Regions from separate parts of the Clostridium sp. DMHC 10 genome, predicted to be linked through region 2. Evidence: riboswitches for the same ligand, from Rfam matches in the RefSeq annotation. Region 2 holds a riboswitch; each other region holds the start of a gene.
The links. A riboswitch is a leader RNA that binds a small molecule or an ion and turns the genes downstream of it on or off. The one in region 2 is predicted to bind S-adenosylmethionine.

Region 1 (10,201 bases), 180 kb from region 2:
ATATATGGAAGTAAGCATTCAACTGCTTTTTTCATAACTCTAGCGCTTTTAACAACCTGAGGTAAAAACATTTTTCCTTCACCAAATAGCGCTCCAACCTTTTTCATTCCATCCATTAGAGGGCCTTCTATAATCTCTAAAGCACTTTTGTATTCTTTTCTTGCATCTTCTATATCTTCAGCTATAAATTCTACATTTCCTTTAACTAAAGCATGGCTTAGTCTTTCACTGGAATTTTTAGATCTCCATACATCTTCAGTTTTATTTTTAGTTTTTTCCGAACTTTTGTAATCTTGGGCAAATTCGAGGAGTTCTTCAGAGGCATTATGTTTTTTATTTAGTATTACAGCTTCAACTTTAGATAAAAGCTCTTTGTCTATATCATCATAAAGATCAATCATTCCAGGGTTTACTATTCCCATGTCCATTCCTGCATTTATCGCGTGATATAGGAAAACTGAGTGCATAGCTTTTCTTATTACATTATTTCCTCTAAAAGAAAAGGAAAGATTGCTTACGCCTCCGCTTACTTTTGCATAAGGTAAATTTTCTTTTATCCATTTTACAGCTTTTATATAATTTACAGCGTAGTTATCATGGTCTTCTATTCCTGTTGCAATAGCTAAGATATTAGGATCAAAAATAATATTTTTCTGATGGAAAGTTTATTTTTTTAGTTAGGAGTTCATAAGCTCTTTTGCAAATTTCTATTTTTCTTTCAAAGGTCTCGGCTTGACCATTTTCGTCAAACGCCATAACTACAACACCAGCGCCAAAGTTTTTAATTATTTTTGCTTCCTCTAAAAATCTTTTTTCTCCAACCTTAAGACTTATAGAGTTTACAATTGCTTTACCTTGAATTGATTTAAGACCAGTTTCCAAAACCTCAAAATTGGAGGAATCTATCATTACTGGAACCTTTGAAATTTCAGGGTCACTTGCAATGAGACGTAAAAATGTTTCCATCTCAACCGTAGCATCTAAAAGAGCATCATCAAAATTTACATCTATTATCTGAGCCCCATTTTCAACTTGATGTTTTGCTACAGATAAGGCTTCCTCATAATTCTTCTCCCTTATAAGCCTTGCAAATTTTGCTGAACCTGCTACATTTGTTCTTTCACCTACATTTACAAAGTTACTTTCCTTGTTTATTCTTACAGCTTCAAGACCGCAGTAAATTGTTTCTGGTTCTAATTTAGGAATTTTTCTTGGTTTTATGCCATCAACAGCATTACTTATGGCTTTAATGTGATTAGGGGTGGTACCACAGCAGCCTCCAACAATATTGATGTTTCCGTCTAGTGCAAGCCTTTTAACAAGAGAAGCTGTTTGTTCTGGAAGTTCTTCATATTCTCCAAGTGAATTTGGAAGCCCAGCATTTGGATAAAAAGATATATATTTATCTTGAGTATCAGAAAGTTGCTTTATAAAAGGTACGAGTTCTTTTGCACCAAAGGAACAGTTAAGGCCTATGGCAATCACATGCTCATTTTTCATGCTTTCTGCAAAAGCTTCAAGTGTTTGACCAGAAAGAATTCTTCCACTTTTATCCGCTACAGTTCCAGATATTATAATAGGAAGGACACGAGATTTTTTTTCAAATACGCTTTCGGCAGCCAATATAGCGGCTCTTGCATTTAAAGCATCGAATATAGTTTCTATAAGAAGTAAATCTACACCACCGTCTATAAGACCTTCAATTTGTTCGCTGTATGCTAAAACAAGATCATCAAAATTTACATTTCTAAAACCGGGATTTTCAACGTCTGGTGACATGGATAAGGTTCTGTTTGTAGGACCAATAGAACCAGCTGCAAAACGAGGTTTTCCTGGAGTTTTTTTAGTGAAGGCATCAACAGCTTCCTTTGCAAGTTTAGCTCCAGTAAAATTGATTTCGTATATTTTACCTTCCATGTTGTAATCACTTTGAGATATTCTGTTTCCATTGAAAGTATTGGTTTCAATGATGTCAGCCCCAGCTTCAAGGTATTTATTGTGAATAGCTTTTATTACCTCTGGATTTGTAAGATTTAAAATGTCGTTGTTGCCCTTTTGATTTATATGGCAGTGAAGAGATCCGCAAAAGTCATGTTCATTAAGGTTAAAGCCTTGAATACACGTTCCCATAGCACCATCAAGCACAAGAATTTTCTTGTTTAGTAAGTCTACTATATTTGAATTCATTTATTAGCCCCCTTTATATCAGTTCACAATACACAATTCACAGTGCGCGGTTTTGAATAATTTTTTTGTTTTGACAGAAAATCTTAAATCCTCACATAACAAAAACCCGAGAAAAATCTCGAGTAATTACTCTAAGGATTATTCTCATCTATCAGCCTATAAGTATAAAACTTACCTAGCTGCTGGAATTAGCACCATATACTACATGTATAAGTACTGGTTGCCGGGCTTCGAAGGGCCAGTCCCTCAGCCTCTCTTGATAAGATTGTAATTAAAATTTTACTTTATTATATTAGTTAAGATTGTAAATGTCAATAAAATTTTATTTTGTAAAGTTTATGAATATAAATATGAAAAAAAAAATATATATTTTGTATGAAGATTATATTTTATGGCTTGTAATTTTAAATTGCCATTAGGAGGTGCGTTTATGGATTTTAAAGAGATAATAAAGAATGATAGGGAAAACTCAAATAAGATTAAATTTGAAGGTACATTTCTTGAATATCTTGATATAGTTAAAAAAAAATCCCGATGTTTGTAAGCTTGCACATAAAAGGATATATGACATTATAAAGGAAAAAGGATTTGAAGTATTAAAACCAGAAGAAAATCCAAGGACAAGAAAAATATATGGGAACGAACCTATAAAGAAATACAACTTTTTTTAAAGATGACTTTTTTGGAATAGATAAAGTTATAATGAAACTTGTAAATTATTTCAATGCTTCCTCAATGAAAGGGGAAGAGGCAAGGCAGGTACTTTATCTTGTTGGACCTGTTGGAGCAGGAAAATCATCATTAGTTGAAGCTATAAAAAAAGCACTTGAAGCTTCGCAGCCTGTTTACAGTCTTAAAGGATGTCCTATGAGAGAAGAACCGCTGCATCTTATACCTAAGCATTTAAGGGGAGAATTTGAAAAAGAACTTGGTATAGAAATAGAAGGAGATTTGTGTCCTGTTTGTAAGTATAGACTTACACATGACTATAAGGGTGAATACGAAAAATTTCCAATTACAACCAGTGGCTTTTCAATAAGATCAAGAAAAGGTATTGGTGTAGTTCCACCAGTAGATCCTAACAATCAGGATACTTCAATTTTAACTGGTTCCATAGATATATCAAAAATGGATTTATATTCAGAGGACGATCCAAGGATATTCTCCTTAAATGGAGCTTTCAACGTTGGAAATAGGGGTATGGTAGAGTTTATAGAAGTATTTAAGAATGATGTTGAATATCTTCACACAATAATAACTGCTACTCAGGAAAAATCTATACCATCGCCAGGAAAAGGTGCAATGATATATTTTGATGGGCTTATTATAGCTCACTCAAATGAGGCAGAATGGAATAAGTTTAAATCTGATCATACAAATGAAGCTATACTTGATAGAATAGTAAAAATTGAAGTTCCGTATTGTCTTGAACTTAATGAAGAAATAAAAATTTATGAAAAGATACTTAAAAAGAGTAATTTTACAGCGCATATAGCTCCTCATACTTTGAGCACAGCAGCTATGTTTGCAATACTTTCAAGACTTAAGCCTTCCTCTAAAGTTGATATTATAACAAAGCTTAAAATATATAATGGTGAAGACATAGTAGAAAATGGAACAACTAAGAAGGTTGATATAAATGAACTTAGAGAAGAAGCTGGAATAATGGAAGGAATGAATGGAATATCTACAAGATTTATAGTAAAAGCAATAGATAATGCACTTTCTAGTTCTGAATATGACTGCATAAATCCTTTAAGCATAATGGAGAGTATTATAAAATCTGTAAAGGAACTTGATATATCCGAAGATGAAAGAAAGAAATATCTTGGATTTGTTCAAAATGTAATAAGAAAAGAATATAATAAGGTACTTGAAAAAGAAATAACAAAAGCATTTATACAAAGTTACAGAGAGCAGGCAGAAACTTTGTTTAATAATTATCTTGATAATGCAGAAGCATTCGTAAATAAGAATAAAATAAAGGATAAGTCCACAGGTGAAGAACTTAATCCAGATGAAAAGTTCATGCGTTCTATAGAAGAGCAAATTGGAATTTCAGAAAGTTCTGCAAAAGGATTTAGAATGGATGTAACTTCCTATATGTTTTATGTTGTAAGAAATGGTGGAAATATAGCATATGATGCATATGAACCTCTTAAAGAAGCCATAGAAAAGAAGCTCACGGCATCTGTAAAAGACCTTTCAAGGATTATAACTAAATCTAGAGTTAGAGATAAAGAACAAAATGAAAAATACGATTCAATGGTTGAAGAAATGAAAAGAAATGGATATTGTGATTCCTGCTGTGATGTAATTTTAAAGTATGCAGCCAATAATTTGTGGAAGGATTGATGGTATGGCAATATTTAGAGATTACAATATCAATCCAACGGATCATGATAGAACCATAGGAGATAGAAGAAGGCATAGAGAGCTTGTTGAGAAAGCTATTAAGGAAAACTTGGCTGATATTTTATCAGAAGAAGTATCATAGGCGAAGGTGCAAACAAAAAAATTAAGATACCAATAAGAGGACTTAAAGAATATGAATTTATATATGGAAAAAATTCTCCAGCGGTAGGCAGTGGAGATGGAAGTGAAAAAAAGGAGACAGTCTTGGAAAAGAAAGAGTAAAAGCTGGTAAGGGAAAAGGTGGAGCAGGTAACGAAGAAGGAGAAGACATATATGAAACGGAAGTTACCATAGAAGATGTAATAAACTACTTAATTGAAGATATTAATTTGCCTAATCTTGATAAGAAAAAGTATTCCGAAATAGTTACAGAAAGCTCGAAGAAAATGGCAGGTTATCAAAAGTATGGCATAAGGCCAAGACTTGCAAAAAAGAAAACTGTAGTTGAAAAATTAAAGAGAGAGCAGGGGAGGAAAAGAGCCATACGTGAGGCGGAATTAGATGAGAGCAAGGAGAAGGATAGATTTCCATTTAGAGAAGAGGATTTAAGGTATCACAGAATAAAAGAAAAACCTAAAAAGGAATGTAATGCGGCTATAATGTGTATTATGGATTGTTCTGGTTCAATGGATACAACAAAAAAATATCTTGCCCGTTCCTTCTTTTTTATATTGTCAAGATTTATAAGACTTAAATATGTAAGTGTTGAAATAACTTTTATATCTCATTCTACAGTTGGGCATGAAGTAAATGAAAATGATTTTTTTCATAAGGTAGAGTCTGGAGGAACGTATATATCAAGCGGGATAAATAAGGCACTTCAAATAATAGAAGAAAGATATAATACAGAGCTTTGGAATATATATGGTTTTTATGTAAGCGATGGTGACAATTTTACAGAGGATGATGAAAGGGCTTTAAAAGCTTTTAATGATCTTTGTAATGTATGTAACATGGTAGGTTATGCTGAAATTTTACCATATACCTATTCTGGAACTATGAAATATAAACTTGATTCAAATATGAATAAAAATAATTTTATATCTTCAACAATAAAAAATAAAGAAGATTTATGGCCAGTATTAAAAGCAATGCTTATAAAGGATTTGAAGGAGGGAGAGTCATAGAAAATTATACTTTGAAGGATTTAGAACAGTGGAATGAAAAGATTGAGAAAAAAGTACAAGAGGAAGGGCTTGATTATTATGAACAAGAATTTGAAATTGTAAGTTATAATGATATGCTTTCTTATGAAACTTATACTGGAATGCCGTCAAGGTATCCACATTGGAGCTTTGGAAAAGCATATGAAAAACAAAAGACACTGTATAATTATGACCTTGTTGGACTTCCTTACGAAATGGTAATAAACTCAGATCCGTGCCTTGCATATTTAATGAAGGAAAACACACTTTTACTTCAAATATTAACGATGGCACATGTTTATGGTCATAATGATTTTTTTAAAAACAATAGGCTTTTTGCTATGGGGACTGATGCTAGTTATACCATACAAATGTTTAAAAATGATGCTGATATAATAAGGGGATATATAAATGATCCATCTATAGGAAATGCTAGAGTAGAACATATTTTAGATGCAGCTCATGCGATAAGATATCAAACCTCAAGGGTAGTAGGAGTTAAAAGGTTATCTGATAGCCAAATTAAAAGGAATATTATAAATGATTTTAATAAAAAAATTGAAAATAGAAACCAATATGAACCTATAAGAGAAGCTAAAGAACCTGATCTAAATAAAATTCCTATTGAACCAGAAGATGATGTTGTTTATTTTATTCAAAATCATGCTCATCTTGAAGAGTGGGAAAGAAATATAATAGAAATTGTGAGGAAAGAAACTTTTTATTTTATACCGCAAATTGAAACTAAAATAATGAACGAAGGATGGGCAAGTTTTTGGCATTATACCATATTAAATGAACTTGATCTTCCGACAGGGCTTCATCTTGAATTTATAAAGAGGCATAATGATGTAATTGCTCCACTTTTTGGTTCGTTAAATCCATACTATCTTGGATTTATGCTTTTGAAGGATATTGAAAGGAGATATGGAAGAGATAAAATTTTTGAAGTAAGAAAAATTGAAAGAGATGAATCATTTATAAGAAGATATCTTACAAGAGAAATATGTGAAGAACTAAATTTGTTTCAATATTCAAATAAAAATGGTGAATATACTATCGATGATGTAGCTGACGAAGATGGGTGGATGAACATAAGAAATTCAATTTGCAATTCCTGCGGCATGAATAATATACCACTTATACGTGTGATAGATATGTCACTTAAAGACAATACTCTTACCTTGCAACATGTTTATGATGGAAGAGAACTGAATTTAAATTATGCCGAATCTACACTTAAATATATGGTTGATTTATGGAAAGGTAAAGTAATACTTTTAACAAAAGTTAATGGAAAAGAATATAGAATAACTTGTGATGAGACTAAAAGAATTTTTGAAGTATAATTCTTATGCGAGAAAAATTTCAAATCAATAAGTTTATGGATGCCAGGAAATCATTTTTAAAATTGTTTTCTGGCATTTTCTATAATTGTATAATAGTTGAAAACGTAGATGAATTTTATTACACATAATGATATAATTGACATGTGCATAATTGTAAAACAATTATTGAAGGTTTATAAGGGGTTGAAAATTTATATAGAAGGTGACTGGTTAGAAAAAAGTTGGGAGTGTGGTTTATTGTGGTAGGAATAGTAGTAGTTTCGCACAGTTTTGATCTTGCTAAGGACATAAAAAAGCTATGTAAGGAGATAGCCTCTAATGCACATATAGCAGCAGCGGGTGGTACAGAGGACGGTAGGTTTGGAACAGATGTAAAGAGAATTATTGACGCTATAAATGAAGTATATTCTGAAGACGGAGTAATAATAATTTTTGACATGGGAAGTGCATATAATAGCGCAGAAATGGCAGTTGATTGTATTGATGAATGTAAAAAGGATAAGATTGAAATTATTGACACGGCATTTGTTGAAGGATCGCTTACAGCAGCGGTGGAAGCTGGAATAGGAAAAAATATAGACGAGATTAAGAGAATCTTAAATACTATGTGCTTAAATAAGATGCCGTGAATAAAATTAAAATTACAGCTCCACACTGTGTACACAATTATAATGTGTCTGGATTTAGTTTAACTAATACTGAACTATATAATTTGATTTATTTTAATTATATAGTTCAGTATTTTTATAAGCTTTTGCTTTATAACACAGCTTTTTATAAATATTATTTTATTGATAAAGTTAATACTTATGTTAAAAATGTTAATATTGACATTAATTTTATCAATATAAATATAAATATTGATAAATAATTTTAATATAATACTTGAAAATGTTTAATGGCAGTGTTATATTATATTCATAGGAAGGAAGTGATAACTTGGCCTACAAAATTTTAAATAAATGCCCAGTTTGTGGAGGAAAACTTAATATAACAAAACTTGAATGCAGTAAATGCAAAACTGTAATTGAAAATAAATTTGAATTATCAACTAGATTTGAATATCTTACAAGTGACCAGCTAAATTTCGTTGGTGCGTTCCTTAAAAATAGAGGGAATATAAAAGATGTTGAAAAAGAACTTGGAATATCGTATCCAACGGTTAGGGCAAAATTGGATGAGGTTTTAACTGCTCTTGGGTATAATGTTGCTCCTTCCACTTCAAATGTGGATAAAAAGAAAGTTATTGATATGCTTGATAAAGGAGAGATAACTCCTGACGAAGCAATTAAAATGTTAAATGAATAAAATGGAGGAGTTTATTATGAATGAAGAAATATCAAAAATTTTAAAAATGGTTGAAGAAGGAAAAATAACTGCGGATAAAGCACAGGAGCTTATAGAAGCTATAGGTGATAAAAAAACAAGTACCAGCGTTCAGTTAGCTCAAGATGATGACATTATAAATAAAACACTTAAAATAAGAGTTAATTCGCATGAAGGTGATGTAGTAAATGTAAATTTACCAATTAAGTTTATAAAAACTGTGCTAAAAACCTTCGGGAAAATTCCTATAAATACTGATGTTAAGGGGATGGAAAATATTGATTTAAACCTTATAGCAGAAGCGATTGACAATGGGATTTCTGGAAAAATAGTAGATGTAAATAGTGCTGATGGAGATATTGTGGAAGTAACTATTGAATAGGAGTGAGGCATATGCGTGTATATGTTAAAACAAATGGAAGAAGATTTTTTGTGCCAGTTCCATTATGTCTTGCAAATTTAGGTATATCATTGATACAGGCTCCATTTATACAGAAATATATACCTGAAAAGGATAGAAAGTATATGGATATGATTGATTATAGAGCATTAAGAAAATCTATTAATATTTTAAGACATTACAGAGGCTTAAGACTTGTGGAAGTGAAAGCTAAGGACGGAACAGAGGTTACAATAACAATCTAAGGAGATATGGTATGAAGAATAAAAGAAATTTTATATTATATTTGGCGGGAAGATTTATATCGTATATAGGTACAGGCGTGCAGCAAATAGCACTTCCGCTTTTTATACTTGATTTGACGCATTCAGGAGCACTCATGGGAGTGTTTTCTGCACTTAATCTACTGCCAAATCTTATAACATCACCTTTTGCAGGTATATTAGGAGATAGAAAAGATAGAAGAAAGATAATGATTGCATCTGACTTTGGAAGAGGAATTTTAATATGCGTACTTGGATTTTTAGCTTTTGGTGGAAAGATTAATATATATATTCTGTTTGGATGTCAAATTTTTATATCGATTATGGATAGTATATTTAATTCAGCTTCAAGTGCAATTATAGGGGAATTGCTTGATGAAAATGAACTTATGAAGGCAATGTCTGCAAGAGGAGGCCTCGATGCATTTTCTATGGTAATAGGGCCTGCACTTGGTGGTATTATTTATGGTTTTTTTGGTATAAAAGTAGTTTTTCTAATAAATGGCTTATCTTTTATAATATCAGGAATAATGTCTGCGCTCATAATATATGTATGTAAAAATCACAAGCAAGAAAAAATGACCATATCATTATTCTTTAATGAAAATGGAGAAGTGCTTACCTTTATAAAAGGAGATAAAGGACTAATGCAGTTATTTATCTTTGCAATGATATCAAATTTACTTGTAGCTCCATTTGTGGATATAATTATGCCATATGTGATTAAAAAAGCTATTGGTTTTACATCACAGCAGTATGGTTATATTATGGCGACATTTACTGTCGGAATGTTAATTGGAAATATAGCATTAGGTATATTTTCTAAAAAATTAAAAACAAAACTTGTCATGAATTTAGGATTGATTGTAGAAGCAGTGATGTTTTTGACTTTAGCCATAGCTGTTTTCCCAAGTGAAGTTAAATTGCTTGGAGGTCATTCTTGGATATTATTTGCCTTTCTTGCTTTCATATGTTTGATAATTGGAATTTTTAATGCTTGTGTCAATACGCCAATAGGAGCAAATCTTCAAAAAATGGTTCCAAATGATATGCGTTCAAGGTTCTTCTCACTTCTAGGAATATTTTCGCAAGGAGCGGTTCCTTTGGGTTCAATGG
Region 2 (10,201 bases):
ATCTGTTTTTATGTTCATCTTTTCTTATATCATCCTGTATTTCTCCTCCATCAACTGAAAATTCCACTTCAGCTGACCTGTATTCAGATATTTTATTAAACTCTTCTATAATTGAATTTCTAAATTCTTCAGGTGTATCTTCAACTACATACTGCTTACCTGGTATTATTCCAAGTTCATTTAAAAGAAATTTGGAAAACCCTATTGAATAACTTGAATCTAAAAGTGTATAAAACTTTCTAGGAAGCCCATATCTAAACTCCAGCATAAAATCTGCAGTTCTCTCAATAAACGAATAAAATTTTTCTTCCTCATTTTTAATAAAATTTTCAACCTTATTTTTATCAAGTCCACCAAAATTTCCAACTTCCCTTAGAAATTTTGACGTTTCTACTCCTCCAATAGGTAAATAAGGAAAATGATAATATGGAGTGCCATACTTCTCTTGAAGATGTTTTACTATTTTAAGTCCAACCCAATTGCTAACAACAATATTGAACTGCGCATTAGGTATAGTTTTCCACTCATCTATTCCATTTGATTCATTTCCAAAAAGAATATTAACTTTAAGCCCTATTCCCTCAAGTATTCTTTTTATTTCTTCTAAATTTCCATTCCAATATGGATCTTGATATGGTATTGTTGCAAATACATTCACTAATCCCTTTTCTACTTTAATGCTTTCATTAAGCTTATCAACATATTGATCTATAATTGCGTTTACTACTAACTCATGGCTTATATAGTTGTTACTTTTAAAGCCGCCAGTTTCTATACCTACAATTGGGTTACCGTTTTTCTGATAATCTGAAACTACAGTTTCTATATCATCACCTACTATATCGGATGTACAACCTGTAAGTACCACATAAAGATCAGCATCAATCACCTTAAAAGCTCCATCAATAACACTTCTAAGTTTCTGTTCTCCTCCAAAAACTATTTCTGTTTCACTGGCATTTGTACACGGTATAGTATTTCCTCCTGCATATCCTTCTCCCTGTCCTATAAGTCCGCTTACCTTTCCACTGCACCCAGGACCAGAGTGCAAAACAGGTACAGCTCTTTTTATCGCAACTACAGTCTGCTGTGCTCCAAGCGCACAAGAAAATCTAGGTTGTTCAATAATGTTCGACACTTGTATCACCTCCAAGAAAAGTAAATGGATCCTGCTCAAGCCACCATTTTGTATATGGCATTGTACTATGCTTTGCAAGATTAGTTACAAATTCTTTATTATCTATAGTTTCTATAATTCTTTCAGCATAATTTATTACCCCTTGATAGCCAAAGCCAAACTGCTCATCACCAATCAAAAGCGTGGGAACCCCAAGTTTTGCTCCCCAAAGTGTCATACCTCCATGTCTTGCAATCATTATGTCAGGTCTTACTCTATTCAATATATTAACTAATTCATATGCCTGCTTGTTGCAAACATTGTAATTTGGTATATCTCCATAAGTATTAACATCATGCGCAAGTGCATCAGATTTTGGATCATCATTGTCAAATACAGGATCATGATGAAATATTGCTGCACCTTGAACATTTAAGCCAAGTTCTCTTAAAAGTGCTATGAGTGCATGACCATGAGCAGCACCCGCTGTAATATATGCAGTTTTCCCTTTAAGCCTTTTACGATATTCCTCAACTTTAGGAACAATTTTTGCACGTTCATTTGATATATATTCTTCTATTTTCTCTTCTCTATGAAGTACTTTTCCAAGTTCTCTAAGCCAATTATCCGTACCTAAAATTCCATAAGCTGGTGGAGATTTTATCTCTGGGACACCATATACTTGTTCTAATGCGGCTCCTAGATATGTTCCAAGTGTAGTACATATTTGTATCGTTGCTGCCGACTCAGATATATTTTCTAGTTCAGCAACCGTTGAAAATGGCACAATGTATTTTGCTTCATACCCAAGCTCTTTAAGCAAGTCATCAAAAATGTGACTTCCCCAGAAATTTATTATATTTACCTTATTTGTCTTTTTCTTTGGAGGTTTAACTATTTTTCTAACGATAGAATGATACGCTGAATCAAATCCAGATGTCCATATTTTTGATCTGAAACCTTCACAAAAACATGCCACAACAGGTATTCCAAGTTCTTCTGTTAACTCATCAGTTACACTTTCTATATCATCTCCAATTATTGCAGAGGCACAAGAAGTTGTTACAAATATTGCATTCGGTTTAACCCTTTTGTAAACATCTCTAATAGTCTCTTCTAGCTTTTGAGTTGCACCAAAAATTGTATCTTTCTCAGTAAGATTTGTACTAAAATATCTTCCCATTGCTCTTGGAAGTTTCCTTTCCATTTGACCTACCCTATATACAAAATTGAATCCAAAAGAATCTCCCATACATCCTACAGGTGCATGATTAATAATTGCCGCATCCTTTATCATAGAAAGCTGGCAAAACGCATTTCCAGAACTGCATCCCATACACTGACTAAAGCTTCGTGCGCTGTCTTTTAACTTTCCACACTGACCAAGTTTTACAAGCTGCCCCGCTGTACCTTTAAATCCAGTAATTGAACCAAGGCGATTTTCTCTTACTTCAACAGCTTGAGCATTTAGGTTGATTTTACTCATCAAATTTCCTCCTTTAATGTATAAATAAAAATTAAAAAGGCTATATCTACTCTATTTAAAAGAGTAAATATAGCCTCTAGTTTTTCTAGTCAACTACAAAATTTCATATAAAAAATCCTCTTAAAAAACTTTAAGAGGATTTTTGCACAACTATGTTAACTTAATTATCCTCTTATCTCTCAAAACTTAGTTTGCAGGAATTAACACCATACATTCAAATGAAAAATGTTGGTTGTTGGGTTTCACAGGGCCAGTCCCTCCACCTCTCTTGATAAGATTTAAATGTTTTATTCAATTTATATTCCTATAACTCAAATATGAATAATATTTATTATATGATTTATATTATATCATCTTTATATTTTATGTCAATACATTCTTTGGTTTATTTTCCAAACTTCATTTTAAGTGATTGCATTAATAACATAAATCTTTATAAACATTTTTTAAACCACATGACACGCCACCATATGTCCTTTATCTACTTCCTTCATTTCTGGTTCTTTCTCGCTGCATATTGGAGTTGCATACGGGCATCTTGTCCTAAATCTACATCCTGTTGGAACATCCATTGGACTTGGAAGTTCTCCTTCTATTACTTTCTGCATCGCTGCACTTGCCTTTTTAGGATCTGGCACAGGTATAGAAGATAAAAGTGCTTTAGTATAGGGATGCAGTGGATTTTTATAAAGCTCTCTACTTTCTGATATTTCAATTATTTTTCCTAAATACATTACCCCAATTCTATTAGATATATGCTTTACCATAGATAGATCATGTGCCACAAAAAGATAAGTAAGCCCCATATCTCTTTGAAAATCCTCAAGCATATTTACAACCTGTGCTTGAATGGAGACATCAAGCGCAGAAATTGGTTCATCACACAAAACAAACTCAGGTTCTATAGATAATGCTCTTGCTATTCCTATTCTCTGACGTTGTCCACCACTAAACTCATGTGGAAATTTGTCCATATCCGACTTCTTCATTCCAACTTTCTTAAGAAGTTCCTCAATTTTGTCCATTCTTTCACTCTTAGACAAATTTGAATGAATGGCCATAGGTTCATCAATTATTTCCGAGACATTCATATATGGATTAAGTGAAGAATATGGATCTTGAAATATAACTTGCATTCTTTTGTGATATGGCTTAAGTTCTTTTTTACTTAATCTTGCTATATCCTTGCCATCAAAAATTACTTTTCCATCTGTTACGTCATATAACCTTGTAATTGTTCTTCCAAGTGTGGATTTTCCACAGCCTGATTCGCCAACAAGTCCAAAAGTTTCTCCTTTTTTAATATAAAAACTAACATCATCTACAGCCTTAACATACTTATTTTTATTTACTCCAAAAGCACCCTTCACAGGAAAGTACTTTTTTAAATTGTTAACTTCTATTAACTTCTTTTCTATTTCACTCATTATAACTTTCCTCCTTCCTCTAATAAGAAGCATCGTGCTTTTTGAGTTTCCGAAATACTTTTATACTCAGGTATTTCTCCAAAACATTTATCAGCTGCAAAAGAACATCTTTCAGCAAAAGGACATCCTTTAGGAGGAGCTAAAAGTGAAGGTGCTGTTCCCTTAATAGGTTCGAGTCTTCTCTTTTCATCTTCATCAACCTTAGGAATTGAGTTCAAGAGTGCTTTTGTATAAGGATGTGCCGGTTTATAAAATATATCTTCTGTGAGCCCTTCTTCCATTATCATTCCTGCATACATAACAATTATTCTGCTGCAAAGACTTGCTACAACGCCCAGATCATGGGTTATAAGGACAATAGACATATTTTTCTTTTCTTTAAGTCCCTTCAAAAGATTTAGTATTTGAGATTGAATCGTAACATCCAATGCTGTTGTGGGTTCATCTGCTATTAAAAGCTTAGGCTCAGACGAAAGTGCCATAGCTATTAAAACTCTTTGTCTCATTCCTCCACTAAATTCGTGAGGATATTGATTTAACCTTTTTTCTGCCATTGGTATTCCAACCAAATTTAAGATATCAACAGCCTTTTTCCTTGCCTCTTCTTTTGTAATTTTATTGTATCTTAAAATAACCTCTTCAAGATGCTTTCCTATTGTTATTAAAGGATTTAACGCTGTCATAGGATCCTGAAAAATCATTGATATATCATTTCCTTTAATCCTTTGCTTTTCCTTACCAGATAATTTCAATATATCCTTACCTTCAAAAAATATTTCTCCACTTTCAATTTTTGCATTTTTAGGAACGATTCCAAGTATAGATTTCATTGCAACGCTTTTACCACTTCCTGATTCACCAACAATGCCTAAAATTTCTCCATCCTTGATTTTAAAACTTATCCCTCTAACTGCCTCAATTTTCTCACCTTTGTTGTAAAAATTAGTCTTTAAATCTTTAACCTCAAGCAGTATATTATCTTCCATATTATCACTTCCTATCTGATGCAGTTTTAGGTTCTACAAATACTCTTAAAACATCGCCAAGCTTATTGAAGGAGTAAACAGTCAAAACAATTAATATTCCAGGTAAAATTGCCATGTATGGTGCATTTTGAAGATTGCTTTGTGCATTTTGAAGTAAGCTTCCCCAAGATGACATAGGCTGTTGTATTCCTATTCCAAGAAAGCTAAGTGATGATTCCGTCATTATTGCATTTGCAATTCCTGTTGTTGCTGCCACTATTATGGTTGGAAAAACTGAGGGAATAATGTGTTTCATTATTATATTCATTGAAACTTCCCCTGTAGATACTGCATATAAAACATATTCTCTTTCCTTAACAGACAAGGTTTCCGCACGAACAAGTCTAGATATTTCCATCCACGTAAAAAATCCAATTACAATTATTATGGTTTTAAAACCAGGCTTTAAAAAAATGCTTATAACAGTAACTAAAATCATCCAAGGTATTGACGATATTATATCAACCATTCTCATTAATAAATTATCTATTTTGCCACCAAAGTATCCACTTAAAGTACCTACAAGCACGCCTATTGAAGTTGAAATAACCATAGCCAAAATTCCAACTAAAAGCGATACTCTTCCGCCATAAATTGCCCTTGCAAGATAATCCCTTCCTAGTTCATCTGTTCCAAAGGGATGTGCTAAAGATGGTGCCTGAAGCATTATACTTACATTTGTCTTGTTGGGGTTATATGGATATAAAAATGCAAATACTGATATCAGTGCTATAAATATAAGAAATAATATTGAAAACAAAGCCACCTTATTATGTCTAAGTTCTGCTTTTACATTTTCCATTCTTCTATTTTTCATTTTCATCACCTCATACTCTTAATCCTAGGATCTATTACAACATAAAGTATGTCAGAAATGAGGTTTCCAAGTATAACAAGTGTAGACGATAAAACCATAACTGCCATAACAACAGGGTAGTCTAATCCTTGAATTGCCTTAATAAAATATGGTCCAACACCTGGCCAACCAAATACTGTTTCTGTTATAACACCACCTGTTATGAGCATAGGAAGTGCCATTCCAAGTTTAGTTATAATAGGAAGAAGTACATTTTTTAAAACATGTTTAAACAGTATTTCAAATTTGCTTGCCCCAAAAGCTTCCTGCACCATAACATAATCTTCTGAAAGTTGCCCAATAGTAGAAGAACGGACATACCTTGTGTTTTCTGGCATAAATGCAAATGTAAGCACAATAAATGGCATTATAAAATGTTTTAAAAAATCAGTTGTAGAATTCATCCCTATAGTGTGCATTCCGAGTATAGGTAAAATTCCAAGTCTATATCCAAATACAAAAACCAAAATCATTGCAAACCAAAAAGTTGGTATAGATATACCTATAGAACAAAATCCATCTATTATTTTATCCGCCCAGTTATTTTTATTTAATCCTGCCATAAGTCCTAAAACTATTGATAAGATAAGCGCACATATGTATGACGGTAATACCAAAATCATTGTGGCTGGTATCCTCGAAGCTAAATCATTAAAAATACTTTCGTGAGTAACTATCGAATACCCAAATTGTCCTGTAAGTACCCCTTTAAGCCAATATAAGTATTGTATATATGCTGGCTTATCATAGCCATACTTTATTTTAATTAGTTCTATTGCTTTCTTTGACATTTTAGGATTTGTCATAGCATCTACTGCATTATATGGTGCTAATTGTATAAGCGTAAAGCATATTATTGAAATAATTAATAGCAGCGGTACAGCCTGTACTATTCTTTTAAGAATATATCTTCCCATTTTATATCCCCTTTCATATATAGACCTTAGGTCAAACTCTTAAAAAATTAGAACTTTAAGAATTTGACCCTTAGATTTATTAATTTTATTTAACATTTTAAAATACTATAGATAGACAACTTGAAACTTTAAAATTGCAATCTCCAAATTTATCCTGATAAACTGGAATTTGTCGAGCTGAGTGAAGGGTTTTAATTCGCCCTGCTCATTAAAAAACTAACTTTTTCACTTATGTGAAAAAGTAAAGAAGAACAAAAAATAGTCGCTTTAGCGACTGCACGGAAAAGTATGCGGGTGGCGGACCATTCAGAGGGCTTTTAGCCCAGCCAGTAATATGCCCTTACAGGGCTGAGCAAACCACCGGCTTAGCCGGTGGTCATGATTAACCTTTTGCCGTGGCAAAAACCCTTCACCTTTGACAAGCAAAGCTATGTCAAACCCTTCACTTTAATTAGTTTGCAATTTTTTATATTTAGTACGACAGCCCCATTTTTTTAAAACTTTTATTTAAACTAATTTCTTGTCAAATATACCTGTTAAACCTAAGTTTTCTATTCTAGTTTTTATTTTATCTATATCTGTTGTATACAAGCCAGTTTCCTGCATCCTCTTAAAGTATTCTGAACCTGCAAAGGTATATCTAGTTTTTATGCCATCTTCCGTTAAAAGTTTATAATTTGCATAAGAAATAATATCTCCAATTGCAGTTTGCTTTGGCAAGATTAATTGAGGCATATTTAATACATGTCTTACGGCATTACATCCAGCAAGACTTCCAGTGCAAATGGCTTCAGTATGACCTACGAAAAGTCCGCTTTTCTCTCCACCGCAAAATAAATTATCTAATCCTTTAACCCTCATGTCATCTGTTCTAGGTGCAACAGATAAATATCTTATAGAATTTCCTTTTCCACCTGCATAAGGATCTACATATTTAACTTTTTCAAGCCCAGGTATTTTTCTCAATTTTTCTAGAGGATAAAAAGAAGTCATAAGCTTTGCATGTCCTGTATCAAGAAGTATTACGTTCTCAGCGAATTCTTTAAGAGCGTACTGCTGACATACTTTAAGCTTTAATTTATCAAGATTAATATCTTCAGGTGGAATTTTAAGAACAACCACACCTTTATCGTCAAGTTCCTTTACAATATCTGGAGATAAGCTTTCTTTTGCAAGTTTGCATGAACCACTAAAAGCACCAAAGGAGCCGTCTTCTCTTTCACCTTTGATATCATCAATTCCAGCTCTTTGACTTAGGCTTATACGTGGGCCAAAAGAAGGACATCTTAATACACACATAGAACAACCATTACCATATCTCAAACAATTGCCCATTGGTCCCGTAGAGCCTGTAGCTTCAATAAAAACATCTCCTTCAACATAAGTACCATCTGATAGAAAAATTCCTTTTATGGTTTTGCCACTTTTTTTAATGTCTACAACTCTTTTAACTAAATTTATTTTTATTCCCATATTGATAAGATAATTTCTTATATCTGCTTCTATTATATTTACATCATAAAGCCAGGCATGCTTGTGACCAGGAAAATCTATATTTTTATGTCTTGAATCAGCATCTGTTATGTTTATTAAATCACCAGCGCCTAAAGCTATAAGTTCTTCAGCAGCAGTAAAACGCCCATTGTTTCTCATAATTCCACCAACATTGCCGAGCCCTAAAACCATATCTGTTTTTTCATATATTGTTACGTCTGCACCAGCTTTTTTTGCTGTAATTGCAGCAGCACTACCTGCCCATCCAGCTCCAATAATAATTACCTTCATACAAAAATTACCCCCATAAATATTAATTGTTTATTAATAGATGTCACTTATTATTATGATATTTTAAACATATATTTTTGTTCCAACTTTTATAACTTTAAATTTTTGCAATGTATAAAATACGGTAATACGAAAAAACTAAAATTTGATAAAATTAATTAATACTAAGGAGGAAAAATATGAGAGAAGTAGTAATAGCAGGTGCGGCAAGAACACCTATAGGATCATTTGGGAAAGCGTTCAAGGATGTAACAGCAGTTGAACTTGGGGCACTAGTAATGAAAGAAGCAGTAAAGAGAGCAGGAATAAAACCATCAGATGTAAATGAAGTTGTTTTTGGAAATGTTCTTCAAGCAGGGCTTGGACAAAATACTGCAAGGCAAGCGGCTGTAAAGGCTGAATTACCAATACACATTCCTGCTTTTACAATTAACAAGGTTTGCGGTTCGGGGTTAAGAGCTGTAAGCTTAGCAGCTCAAATGATTAAAGCAGAAGATGTAGATGTAGTTATTGCTGGTGGAATGGAGAATATGAGTAGAGCTCCATATTTAGTTGAAACTGCAAGATGGGGAAACAAAATGGGTGACGTTAAGTTAGTAGATGAAATGGTTAAGGATGGATTATGGGATGCTTTTAATGATTATCATATGGGAATAACAGCTGAGAATATTGCTGAACAATGGAAAATATCAAGAGAAGAACAGGATAAATTTGCATTAGAATCACAACAAAAAGCGGAAAAATCCATAAAGAATGGGATATTTAAAGAAGAAATAGTGCCAGTTACTGTAAAAACTAGAAAAGGAGAAATTGTAGTTGATACAGATGAACAGCCTAGATTTGGAACTACTCTTGAAAATCTTACAAAGCTAAAGCCTGCATTTAAAAAGGCTGGAACTGTTACTGCTGGTAATGCTTCTGGTTTAAATGATGGTGCTGCAGCATTAGTTGTTATGAGTGCCGATAAAGCAAAAGAATTAGGAATTAAACCATTAGCTAAAATAATATCTTATGCATCAGTTGGTTTAGATCCTGCTATAATGGGCTATGCACCATTTTATTCAACCAAAGAGGCACTAGAAAAAGCTAATTTAACCGTAGATGATTTAGATCTTATAGAAGCAAACGAAGCCTTTGTTGCACAATGTGTGGCTGTAGCAAGAGACTTGAAATTTGATATGAGCAAGGTAAATGTAAATGGCGGAACAACTGCTTTAGGTCATCCAATTGGAGCATCTGGAGCAAGAATACTAGTCACCCTCTTGTATGCAATGAAAAATAGAAATGCTAAGAAAGGTCTTGCCACTTTATGTATAGGTGGGGGACAGGGAACCTCTTTAATAGTAGAAAGTATGCTCTAATTATGATATATAAATAAGCTAAACGTTTAAAAATATAAGTTTCAAAATTTTACGAGTAATATTTTATATTTATTAGTTAAAAAGTGAAGGCTTTTAACAAGCAAGGCAAGTTAAAACCCTTCACTAACATAAAATCCAACTTATACAAAAAATGCATCAATTATTTTAAGCTTTCTAAACATATCTTCTATCCTTAAATAAATATCTAGGATCTATCTGAACCTTGC
Region 3 (10,201 bases), 160 kb from region 2:
TGAAATAAAAAAGATATCAGATGCTGCAGTAAATGCTGTAGAAAATTATAATGAAGAACTAGATGAAAAGGAATTGGCTAAGCATATAGAAGAGGCAGTTGCACCGATGCAAACTTTTACTAGAAATGCAGTGTAAATTAGCTGACATAAATAAAAGCTTAAAGGAAATATATAATGAAGTGGTTCTTTAGCCGTATTTAATGGAGGGATATAATTGGATAAGTTTAATGAAGAAAAAATTCAGTTAGAAGGTATGATAAATAAGATTTATAGCAATATAGAATCAGTTTTGCCTGAATCATATGAGAAAGAATATGCAAAAAAATTTATTAACAGATTTGCATGATGAATTATATACAGTCAGATGGTAATGGAAATAGATAGCTTGGATGTAGATTTGTTAAAGTATAAGGAGCAAATTAACAATGGTATAATTTATAATAATAAAAAATTATTTAGAATATAAAAGTATCTAGATAATACTTCATTCATCTTAAAATCTATTAAATTAGACTAATAAAGACCATATAAATTATAGGGAGGGGTTAGATGGAATGATTGTTAGTGTAAGCAGGAGAACTGACATACCAGCATTTTATAGTAAATGGTTTTTTAATAGGATTAAAGACGGATTTGTATATGTAGTAAATCCATTTAACGCAAAACAAGTAAGTAAAATAGAACTTACACCTAAAACTGTAGATTGTTTTGTATTTTGGACAAAGGATGCAAAACCAATGTTAGAAAGATTGGATGAAATAAAAGATTTCAAATATTATTTTCAATTTACTATAACAGCATATAGAAATGACGTGGAGAAGGGAACAAGAGCAAAGAAGGATATTATAAAAACCTTCAAAGAACTTTCCAGTAGGATAGGAAAGGAGAAAGTAATATGGAGATATGACCCCATATTACTAAATGACTTTTATACTAAAGAATACCATTATGAGCGGTTTGAAAAGTTTTGTAAGCAGCTTGCAGGATACACAGATAAGTGTGTTATAAGTTTTTTAGATTTATATAAAAAGACAGATAGATGTAAAAAAAGATGATACACAAAGGGAAGTATGCGGGTGTGTAAAAAGTGTAGATATTGAACAGTATAATACTTGCAAACATCATTGTCTATACTGCTATGCAAATTTTAATAATCAATTAGTCCAAGATAATTGGCTAAAGCATAATCCTAATTCACCTATGTTAGTAGGAAATTTAAGAGGTGATGAAAAAATAACTATTAGAAAAATGAAATCTATAAAAGAATTTACTCAACAGATGAGTTTGTTTAAATAGTTAATTTTATCTTTATTAAAAGCAGGTGCACTACTATTTACATAACAATTATTATGTAAATACAAATCAATGTTAACTAAAATATTAATTCAATAAAAATTTTAAAAGTAAGTACTTTAAAAAATCTCCACATAGCTTATTTATGTATGTGGAGATTTTTTTATATTTTCATAATAAATTCATCCTTGGTTATATTATTCTCAATCAAAGATTCCAATATATTTAATAATTCGCCTACATGATAATTATATACAATAAGTTCATCCGTATAGGTGCCTTCATGTGAGGGGACTTTTTTATTAAATATGGCTTCTATTTTTGCTGCATTGTCCTTATTTAAATTTTTACTATGTTTTAATGAATTTAATATATTTAAAGAGTAATAAGCTTTGTTAAATTGAGTTATCATACTTTTTATATTATCTATTTTTATTGCAGTTTCCTTAGAAAATCTTATTTCTTTGCTGTAGGTAGTTATATAGTTTTCTAATTTATTTAATTTGTCACTGTACTCTTTTAAATTTATTTCTTCATTATAAATAGTGTTTTTGCCGAATATTATAAATAGATGATCTATTACAGTATTACATTGATGTATTATTTTACCCACATATTTAGGAGGTATAAAAATATAATTTACTGCTAATGCAATGGTGATACCAAGCAGAGTATCTAAAAGCCTATTAAAGCTGTATGAAAAAGGATTTCTGCCATTTAAATTTGTCATTATAGCAGTAAAAACTATGCATGCAATACTTATGGATTTATTCCAATTTAATATATTACATATGTAGATGATAATTATAATACCTACACCGCATAATAATATATTTCCAGGTAAAACAAGCGAAAATAAAAGACCTATCATAGCACCTACGAAAGTTCCAAACATTCTGTTTCTTCCAGCAATATAGGAATCAGTAACGGAGGAACTCATTGATATTACAGCGGCTATAGCAGCATAAAATGGGTATTCCATCTTTAGTAATCTAGATACTAAAACACATAAAAATACAGATAGAGCAGTTTTTATATTTCTCATCCCAATAGGTTTCATTTAATCACCTCATAAAATTTAAAATACCTTAATATTATAGTATAGTTAAGCAAAATATTCAAAGTAGGGATATTAATTTACATAATACTTATTATGTAAATGCAATTTATTGTAAACTTAATTAAAAATATTGCAATTTAACAAACAAACAACTATAATATAAAAGTAATATGGTTAATTCTTATCTAGAATGGTGGAGGGACTGGCCCAATGAAACCTAACAACCGGCATTATCATTTCAATGTACGGTGTTAATTCCTGCAAAACTTATGTTTTGAAAGATAAGAAAAACAGTTTTGAGTATTTTTGATACTTATAATCCGTTTTTCTTGTTTGAAAACGGATTTTTTATGTTTTAATTTTATATATAGGACGGTGACATATATGCCAATAAAAATACCTGATAATCTTCCAGCAGCTCAAACTCTGGAAAATGAAAATATATTCTTTATGCATGAAAATAGGGCTTATCATCAAGATATACGACCACTTAATATTTTAATTTTAAATTTAATGCCTAAAAAGATTGTTACTGAAACTCAAATTTTAAGATTAATTGGTAATTCTCCGCTTCAGGTGAATCCAACATTTATTCATACAGAGACACATGCCTCACAAAATACATCTCAAGAGCACCTTTTAATGTTTTATAAAAAGTTTAGCGAAATCAAAAATGAAAAATTTGATGGAATGATAATAACTGGTGCACCAGTTGAAACAATGAAATTTGAAGATGTAGATTACTGGAAAGAACTTTGCGAAATATTTGAATGGACTAATACAAATGTAACATCTACAATTCATATATGTTGGGGTGCTCAAGCTGGGTTGTATTATCATTATGGAATAAAAAAATATGAACTTCCTGAAAAATTGTTTGGAGTATTTAATCATACTGTAACAAAGGAACATGTTAAACTTACAAGAGGTTTTGATGATAAATTTTACGCTCCTCATTCTAGACATACTACTGTTAAAAAAGAGGATATAGAGGAAAATCCAAATCTTCAAATTCTTGCGGAATCGAATGAAGCTGGTGTTTATATAGTTTCAAATAAAAAAGGGAAGCAAATATTTGTAATGGGGCATTCTGAGTATGATAAAAATACTTTAAATGATGAGTATGTAAGGGATTTAGATTTAGGTTTGGATATTAAACCACCTAAAAATTATTTTGAAGATGATGATCCGTCAAAAAAACCTCTTGTTACGTGGAGAGGGCATGCGAATTTACTTTTTTCAAATTGGCTTAACTATTATGTATACCAAGAAACTCCATATGAGATTAAAAAATAAAATAGCTATTGACATGTGTGACTATAAATATTATCATAAGTATATACAATTAGTTATCTTTTTAAATGGTAGCGGGATTATAACCTCGTCTCTGGTTTGAGATGAGGTTTTGTTTTATAGACGAATATGCAAAAGCTATATATGATGGAGGTAAAAGTATTATGAAGAAAATATTGATCATGGATACGACCTTGAGAGATGGTGAAAAAATTCCGGGTGCTAAGCTTAATATAAATGAGCAACTAAAGATTGCATATCAACTTCAAAAGATGAAAGTTGACATAATAGAAACGAGTTTTCCATCCTTATCGCATAATGATTTAGAAATTACTAAAGCTATAGCTCAAAAGGTTGGTACTAAAACTACAATTTCTGTTCCATCAAGAGCTATAAGACGTGATATTGACGAAGTATATAATTGCATAAAAAATTCTTATGATCCAATAATTCATATTGTTTTAGGATCATCTGATTTATATGATGGAAAAAATAAGGAACAGATATTTATGCAAAATATTGATGCTATAAAATACGCAAAATCAATATTACCTAAAGTTCAATATTCATTTACAGATGCTTCAAGACAGGATTTCGAAAGCCTTTGGGGAAAAATTAAACTTGTTGTTGAAGCTGGAGCTAATATAATAAACATTCCGGATACTGTGAGTGTTATGGTTCCTGATGAATATGGAGAAATGATAAATAAAATAAATTATAGACTCAAGAACTTAGATAAAGATATAATTTTAAGTGTTCATTGTCATAACGATTTAGGCCTTGCAACGGCAAATTCCTTAATTGCAATCAAAAATGGTGCAGATAAAATAGAATGTACTATAAATGGAATTGGAGAAAGAGCTGGAAATACAGCTTTAGAAGAAGTTGCAATGGCTATTAAACTTCATAAAAAATATTATAATGCTTATACAAATATAGCTACAAACGAAATAAGTAATACATCAAAACTTGTTAGTTATCTTATGGGAATAGATATACAAGTTAATAAACCTATAACCGGCAGCAATGCTTTTGCACATTATTCAAATTTAAGAATGACGGAAATTACAAATTCAGAAAATACATATGAAATAATACATCCTGAAGATATTGGTATAGAAAATTCAGAACTTGTTTTAACTTCACGCTCAGGAGAAAGTGCGTTTAAAAAAGGCCTAGCTAAAATTGGCTTTGATAAGTTCAGCAATAAAGAATTCAAAAACTTATTCAAAAATTTTCTTGAACTTGCTAATAAGAAAAAAGAGATATATTCTTATGACCTTTTATATCTTATAGAAAAAAATCTTGAAGAAAATAGCGAACAAGGCAATGAATTTTTAAAATTCAAAAATAAACTTTATGAATTAATAGACATAGAAGTTGTAAGCAATATTTTATTTTCAAGAGCTACCGTTAAAATAAGAAAAAAGGACAGCGTTTATAAAGGTGAAGGAGTAGGTAATGGACCAGTAGATGCAGTTTATACCGCTATAAGAGACGTTATAAAGATAAATATAGAACTTAGAGAATATAAAATAAAAAGTGTTTCTAAAGGTAAAGAGGCACTTGGTAAAGTTGCTATCCAAGTGAACTATAATGGTAAAGAATACACTGCTAAGGCTGTGGATACTGATGTGGTAAGGGCCAGTGCATATGCTTTTGTAAATGCAATAAATAGCGTTATAATTGGCAAAGAAACGAGCGAAACTGTATAGGAATTCAAAAAAGTTCAAGAGGAACGATTTTTCTTGGACTTTTATTTTATAGTATGCCAAAAAGAATTAAATATTTTTTGAGCTTCATTGATAATTTTTATCATTTGATTATCAATGAAATATAGGGGAGATAAAATCAAATTATACCTATATTATATAAAAACTCTTTCTGGCAAAAACAAAAATTATATTTTTTAAAATAAGTACAATTGTATGACTTTCAAGAAAGTATAATCGAAAAAATTATTAAAGACTAATTACTATATACTATATAAAAGAAGGATTTTTCTCCCCTTACGTGGAATATTTTATTCGTAAAATGTGAATTTGACGAAATAAGAGTAATTTTTAGGAGGTTTTTACATGAAATATGATATTAGACAAGCTTTTGATTCTGATGTACCCTTTGAAGTTAATAATTTTTTAAATTACTTAGGTACAATTCGCGGAAAATCTAAAAATACTATATACAATTATAAAATTGACTTAATTTTGTTTTTTAGATTTTTAAAATTGTATAAAGGTCTTGTAAATAAAAATGAAGACTTTGATAATATAAAGATAAATGATATTGACAATAGGTTTATAGAAAACATAACCTTAAGTGACTTATATGCATTTTTATCTTTTGCAGAAAACTATAGAAATAATAGTTCTTATGCAAGAGCTAGAAAAGTTGCAACCTTAAGATCTTTCTTTAAATATCTTACTGGAAAAGCTAAAATAATAAAAGAAAACCCTACTCTTGAATTAGAATCTCCAAAAATCAATAAAAGAAATCCGGTTTATCTGACATTAGAAGAAAGTAAAAAACTTCTAAACTCAATAGATGGCCCCTTTTATGAAAGAGATTACTGCATAATAACATTATTTTTAAATTGCGGCATGCGCTTATCCGAACTTGTAAGCATAGATATATCAAAGATCAAAGGAGATACACTTACAATTATAGGTAAGGGAAATAAAGAAAGAACGGTATACTTAAACGAAACCTGCATTAGAGTAATAAACGCATATTTAGTCGAAAGAAACAAAATTGCAGGGAAGATACATAAAGAGTATGCTGATGCCCTTTTTATCAGTAGGAAATTAACCAGAATAAATAAAAGAACTGTAGAACTTATGGTTAAGAAATACGTTATTAAAGCTGGACTTAGCTATGAGAAGTTTACCCCACATAAGCTTAGGCATACTGCTGCAACCCTTATGTATAAATACGGAAATGTTGATATTAGAAGTCTTCAACAAATATTGGGACATGAAAGCGTATCAACTACCCAAATTTACACCCATGTAGATGACGAAAAGTTAAGAGAGGCTGTAAAATCAAATCCTTTAAATTCATTAGAATAAAAATAGTAAAAGTGCTTACAAATCCTAAAAATTTGCAGGCACTTTTATAAGCGTTACTTTGATTTTTTTATAACAAACATTCCTGGATAAGTTTCATCAATATACTTTTTCCTTTTTTCTTCATCTTCTAATATTTCGTTTAACCCATCAATGTCGTCAATTAGTTCAAAATCAATTTCTTCTTTTTTATCCGTATCCACATAATCATCATTATAATCGTTTAAAAGTTCAACTTCATTCGCTGAATAAACTTCATCTACATTCTCATCTTTTTTAGCTTCTTCCTCAAATTTCTTAGCTTCCGCCTCATCATCTATTACATCATCTATTTTTATTGAACGTGTATCAAATCCGTTTATATTTAAACATTTTCCACAATTATTACATGTTTTGTTTGGATCAAGATCACATATATCACATTCTCCACAGTTGTCACATATTTTGTTTAAATTAAGGACACAATTTTTTTTCATAAAATGCACTACCCTCTTTACAAATTTATATTTTGAATTAGAACTGAGCTGCTTTTACTTTGGTTTCCATAAAGATATATTATATCAAATATAAAACAACAATTCAATAACAGAACATTAGTTTGCACAGAAATAATACTTGTGTTATAATTTTCTATATAAATAAGATTTGCGAGGTGTAATGATGGCAGTGCATAAAGATAAAGACGTACAGAGTGAAATTTATGAATTTATAAGACAAGAAGTATTAGATAAAGGTTATCCGCCATCTGTAAGAGAAATATGTGCTAAGGTAGGCCTTAGTTCAACTTCAACAGTACATAGTCATTTATCAAAACTTGAAAAAAAGGGTCTTATAAGAAGAGATCCTACAAAACCAAGAGCCATAGAAATAATTAAAGATCCTATTGCAAAAAAAGAAATGGTTGATATTCCTATAGTAGGAAAGGTTCAAGCTGGTCAACCAATTTTGGCAGTTGAAAATATAGAAGATTATTTTACTATCCCATTAAATTTTGTTAGAGGAAACAATGATTTGTTTATTTTAAAGATTAGTGGAGAAAGTATGATAGAGGCTGGTATTTATGATGGAGATTTAGCTATTATAGAAAAAGTTAATTCTGCTGAAAATGGTGAAATTGTTGTGGCATTAATAGAAAATGAAGCTACAATAAAAAGATTTTTTAAAGAAAATGATAAAATACGACTTCAACCTGAAAATCACACTATGGATCCTATTATTGTTGACGACTGCAAAATAATAGGTAAACTAAAGGGGATTTATAGAGAATACTAAAAAAGAGAGTTTTACTCTCTTTTTTAATTACTTTTAAGTAATTTTGATAAACCTATAAGTATCCCTATTTTTGCATGGTCAAAAGTAAGTCCTCCCTGAAGATAACCTATATAAGGCTCTCTTATAGGTGCATCAGCTGAAAGTTCTATAGAAGATCCTTGAATAAAAGCACCTGCTGCCATTATAACTTCATCTTCATATCCAGGCATATCCCATGGTTCACATTCAACAAATGAATCTATAGGAGAACCATGTTGTATCCCCTTTATGAAGTTAATTAATTTCATTTTATCATTAAATTTAATTGCTTGAATTATGTCGCTTCTTTTGTCATTATATTTAGGAAGAACTTCAAAACCACAAAGTTCCATTATTCTAGCACAAAATACTGCTCCTTTAACAGCCTCTATGGATACATGTGGAGCAAGAAATAAACCTTCATAAAGTTGTCTCATGACACCAAAGGTAGAACCGCATTCTCCCCCTATTCCTGGCACAGTAAGCCTATATGAAGCTTGCTCTACGCATTCAGCTTTTCCTGCAATATATCCACCTGTTGGAGCAATTCCTCCACCTATGTTTTTTATAAGAGAACCTGCAACTATATCAGCTCCAACATCTGTTGGTTCTTTTGTATCTATAAATTCGCCGTAGCAATTATCGACAAAAACTAGAACTTCAGGTTTAACTGATTTTATATTTTTAATAATTTCACCTATTTCATCTACGCTTAAAGATTTTCTCCAGCCATAACCTGTAGAACGTTGAATATGAACTAATTTTATACTTTGATCCTGTTTTAATTCATTTTTCACCTTAGCCATATCTACTTTTCCGTCTTTTAGCTCAATCATTTTATATTTTACGCCATATTCTTTAAGGGACCCTACCCTTTTTTCATTTCCTATACCTATTATATCATGAAGAGTATCATAAGGCATTCCACATATAGAAAGAAGCGTGTCACCAGTTCTTAAGTTTCCAAAGAGCGCGGAACCTATAGCATGGGTACCATTTACAAAGTGAGGTCTCACAAGAGCACTTTCAGTGTTAAATATATTTGCATATACCTTATCAAGGGAATCCCTTCCTATATCTCCATAGCCATAACCAGAAGAATTAGTAAAATGTGATTCACTTATTTTTTCAGCTTGGAGTGCTTTTAGAACCTTAAGCTGATTAAATTCTCGTATTTCGTCGTAGTAAGCAAATTCATCTTTGACATCTTTAAGTGCTTTTTCATATAAATTAAAAACATCCTCGCTGATATCATATGTATTCATTAACGTTTCTTTTGTCAAATTTAACATAATAAAATAAACCTCCTGAAAATTCATCCTTAAACATGGTATCACAATAAAAAAAAAATAGGCAAATTATTGCCTATTTTTTATTTAAACTACATATTAAATGTAGTTTGTAGTTTTATTTTTACTCTTCATCTTGTGGGTTTTGATTGAAAAGTATAGGTTTTAGCGGTGTTATAGTTGAAACCGCATGCTTATATACCATCATTTGCTTATTATCATTATCTAATATTATTGTAAAACTGTCAAATCCCTTTACATTTCCCCTTAATTGGAATCCATTGGTTAAATGAATCGTAACAGGTATTTTATTTTTTCTTGCATTATTTAAAAATATGTCCTGTAAGTTATTTGTTGGCTTATTATTCATGTTATTCACCCTCCGCTTCGTTTTAAATATATAATTCTATAAAATTTTATAAAATCCTTCTTTTTTAATTATTCTTTAATATATCTTCTTTAATTTGATTAACTATCTCACTATCATCTTTATATAAATCTTTGTTTATCCATTTTGCACGTTTATCTTTTCTAAACCAGGTAAGCTGCCTTTTTGCATAATGTCTACTTCCCTTTTTAATAAGATCAACAGCTTCATCAAAACTTAATTTACCGTCAAGGTAGTATAAAACCTCTTTATACCCAATGCCTTTCATTGACTGCATATCTGAATTATATCCCATATTTTTAAGTTTTACAACCTCATCTATAAGTCCATGAGAAAGCATTTTGTCAACTCTTTTGTTTATTCGTTCATAAAGTTTATCTCTATTCATATTAAGTACATAATAGTTTATATCGTAGGAAATGTCATATAAGTTAACACCTTTGTTTAGTTCACTTATAGTTCTTTTAGTTACTTTGTATACTTCAAGCGCTCTTATAACTCTTTTTAAATCGTTTGGATAAAG

Region 1: linked by a shared signal. The riboswitch ahead of metH (methionine synthase) and the one ahead of AGR56_RS10590 (nitrogenase component 1) in region 2 are both predicted to bind S-adenosylmethionine.
Region 3: linked by a shared signal. The riboswitch ahead of metA (homoserine O-succinyltransferase) and the one ahead of AGR56_RS10590 (nitrogenase component 1) in region 2 are both predicted to bind S-adenosylmethionine.

Annotation. Positions count from the first base shown of each region.
Region 1 is NZ_LGVB01000015.1:1,938,989-1,949,189, forward strand. It holds partial or broken gene metH (methionine synthase) at 1-2,187, opposite strand, end outside; SAM riboswitch class I at 2,329-2,453, opposite strand; partial or broken gene AGR56_RS11440 (PrkA family serine protein kinase) at 2,618-4,542, shown strand; partial or broken gene yhbH (sporulation protein YhbH) at 4,547-5,729, shown strand; gene AGR56_RS11450 (SpoVR family protein) at 5,675-7,096, shown strand; gene dhaM (dihydroxyacetone kinase phosphoryl donor subunit DhaM) at 7,336-7,725, shown strand; gene AGR56_RS11465 (DUF2089 domain-containing protein) at 8,036-8,404, shown strand; gene AGR56_RS11470 (hypothetical protein) at 8,421-8,804, shown strand; gene AGR56_RS11475 (hypothetical protein) at 8,816-9,067, shown strand; gene AGR56_RS11480 (MFS transporter) at 9,079-10,201, shown strand, end outside.
Region 2 is NZ_LGVB01000015.1:1,757,999-1,768,199, reverse strand. It holds gene AGR56_RS10595 (nitrogenase component 1) at 1-1,138, opposite strand, end outside; gene AGR56_RS10590 (nitrogenase component 1) at 1,122-2,603, opposite strand; SAM riboswitch class I at 2,773-2,881, opposite strand; gene AGR56_RS10585 (oligopeptide/dipeptide ABC transporter ATP-binding protein) at 3,050-4,030, opposite strand; gene AGR56_RS10580 (ABC transporter ATP-binding protein) at 4,030-5,016, opposite strand; gene AGR56_RS10575 (ABC transporter permease) at 5,021-5,872, opposite strand; gene AGR56_RS10570 (ABC transporter permease) at 5,878-6,828, opposite strand; gene AGR56_RS10565 (FAD-dependent oxidoreductase) at 7,336-8,613, opposite strand; gene AGR56_RS10560 (acetyl-CoA C-acetyltransferase) at 8,793-9,974, shown strand; partial or broken gene AGR56_RS19520 (sulfide/dihydroorotate dehydrogenase-like FAD/NAD-binding protein) at 10,149-10,201, opposite strand, start outside.
Region 3 is NZ_LGVB01000015.1:1,598,478-1,608,678, reverse strand. It holds gene AGR56_RS09815 (hypothetical protein) at 1-136, shown strand, start outside; gene AGR56_RS22725 (hypothetical protein) at 215-346, shown strand; partial or broken gene AGR56_RS09810 (DUF1848 domain-containing protein) at 555-1,296, shown strand; gene AGR56_RS09805 (aromatic acid exporter family protein) at 1,457-2,353, opposite strand; SAM riboswitch class I at 2,532-2,641, shown strand; gene metA (homoserine O-succinyltransferase) at 2,738-3,649, shown strand; gene AGR56_RS09795 (2-isopropylmalate synthase) at 3,811-5,361, shown strand; gene AGR56_RS09790 (tyrosine recombinase XerC) at 5,725-6,714, shown strand; gene AGR56_RS09785 (hypothetical protein) at 6,768-7,187, opposite strand; gene lexA (transcriptional repressor LexA) at 7,369-7,983, shown strand; gene AGR56_RS09775 (methionine gamma-lyase family protein) at 8,007-9,293, opposite strand; gene hfq (RNA chaperone Hfq) at 9,415-9,660, opposite strand; gene miaA (tRNA (adenosine(37)-N6)-dimethylallyltransferase MiaA) at 9,725-10,201, opposite strand, start outside.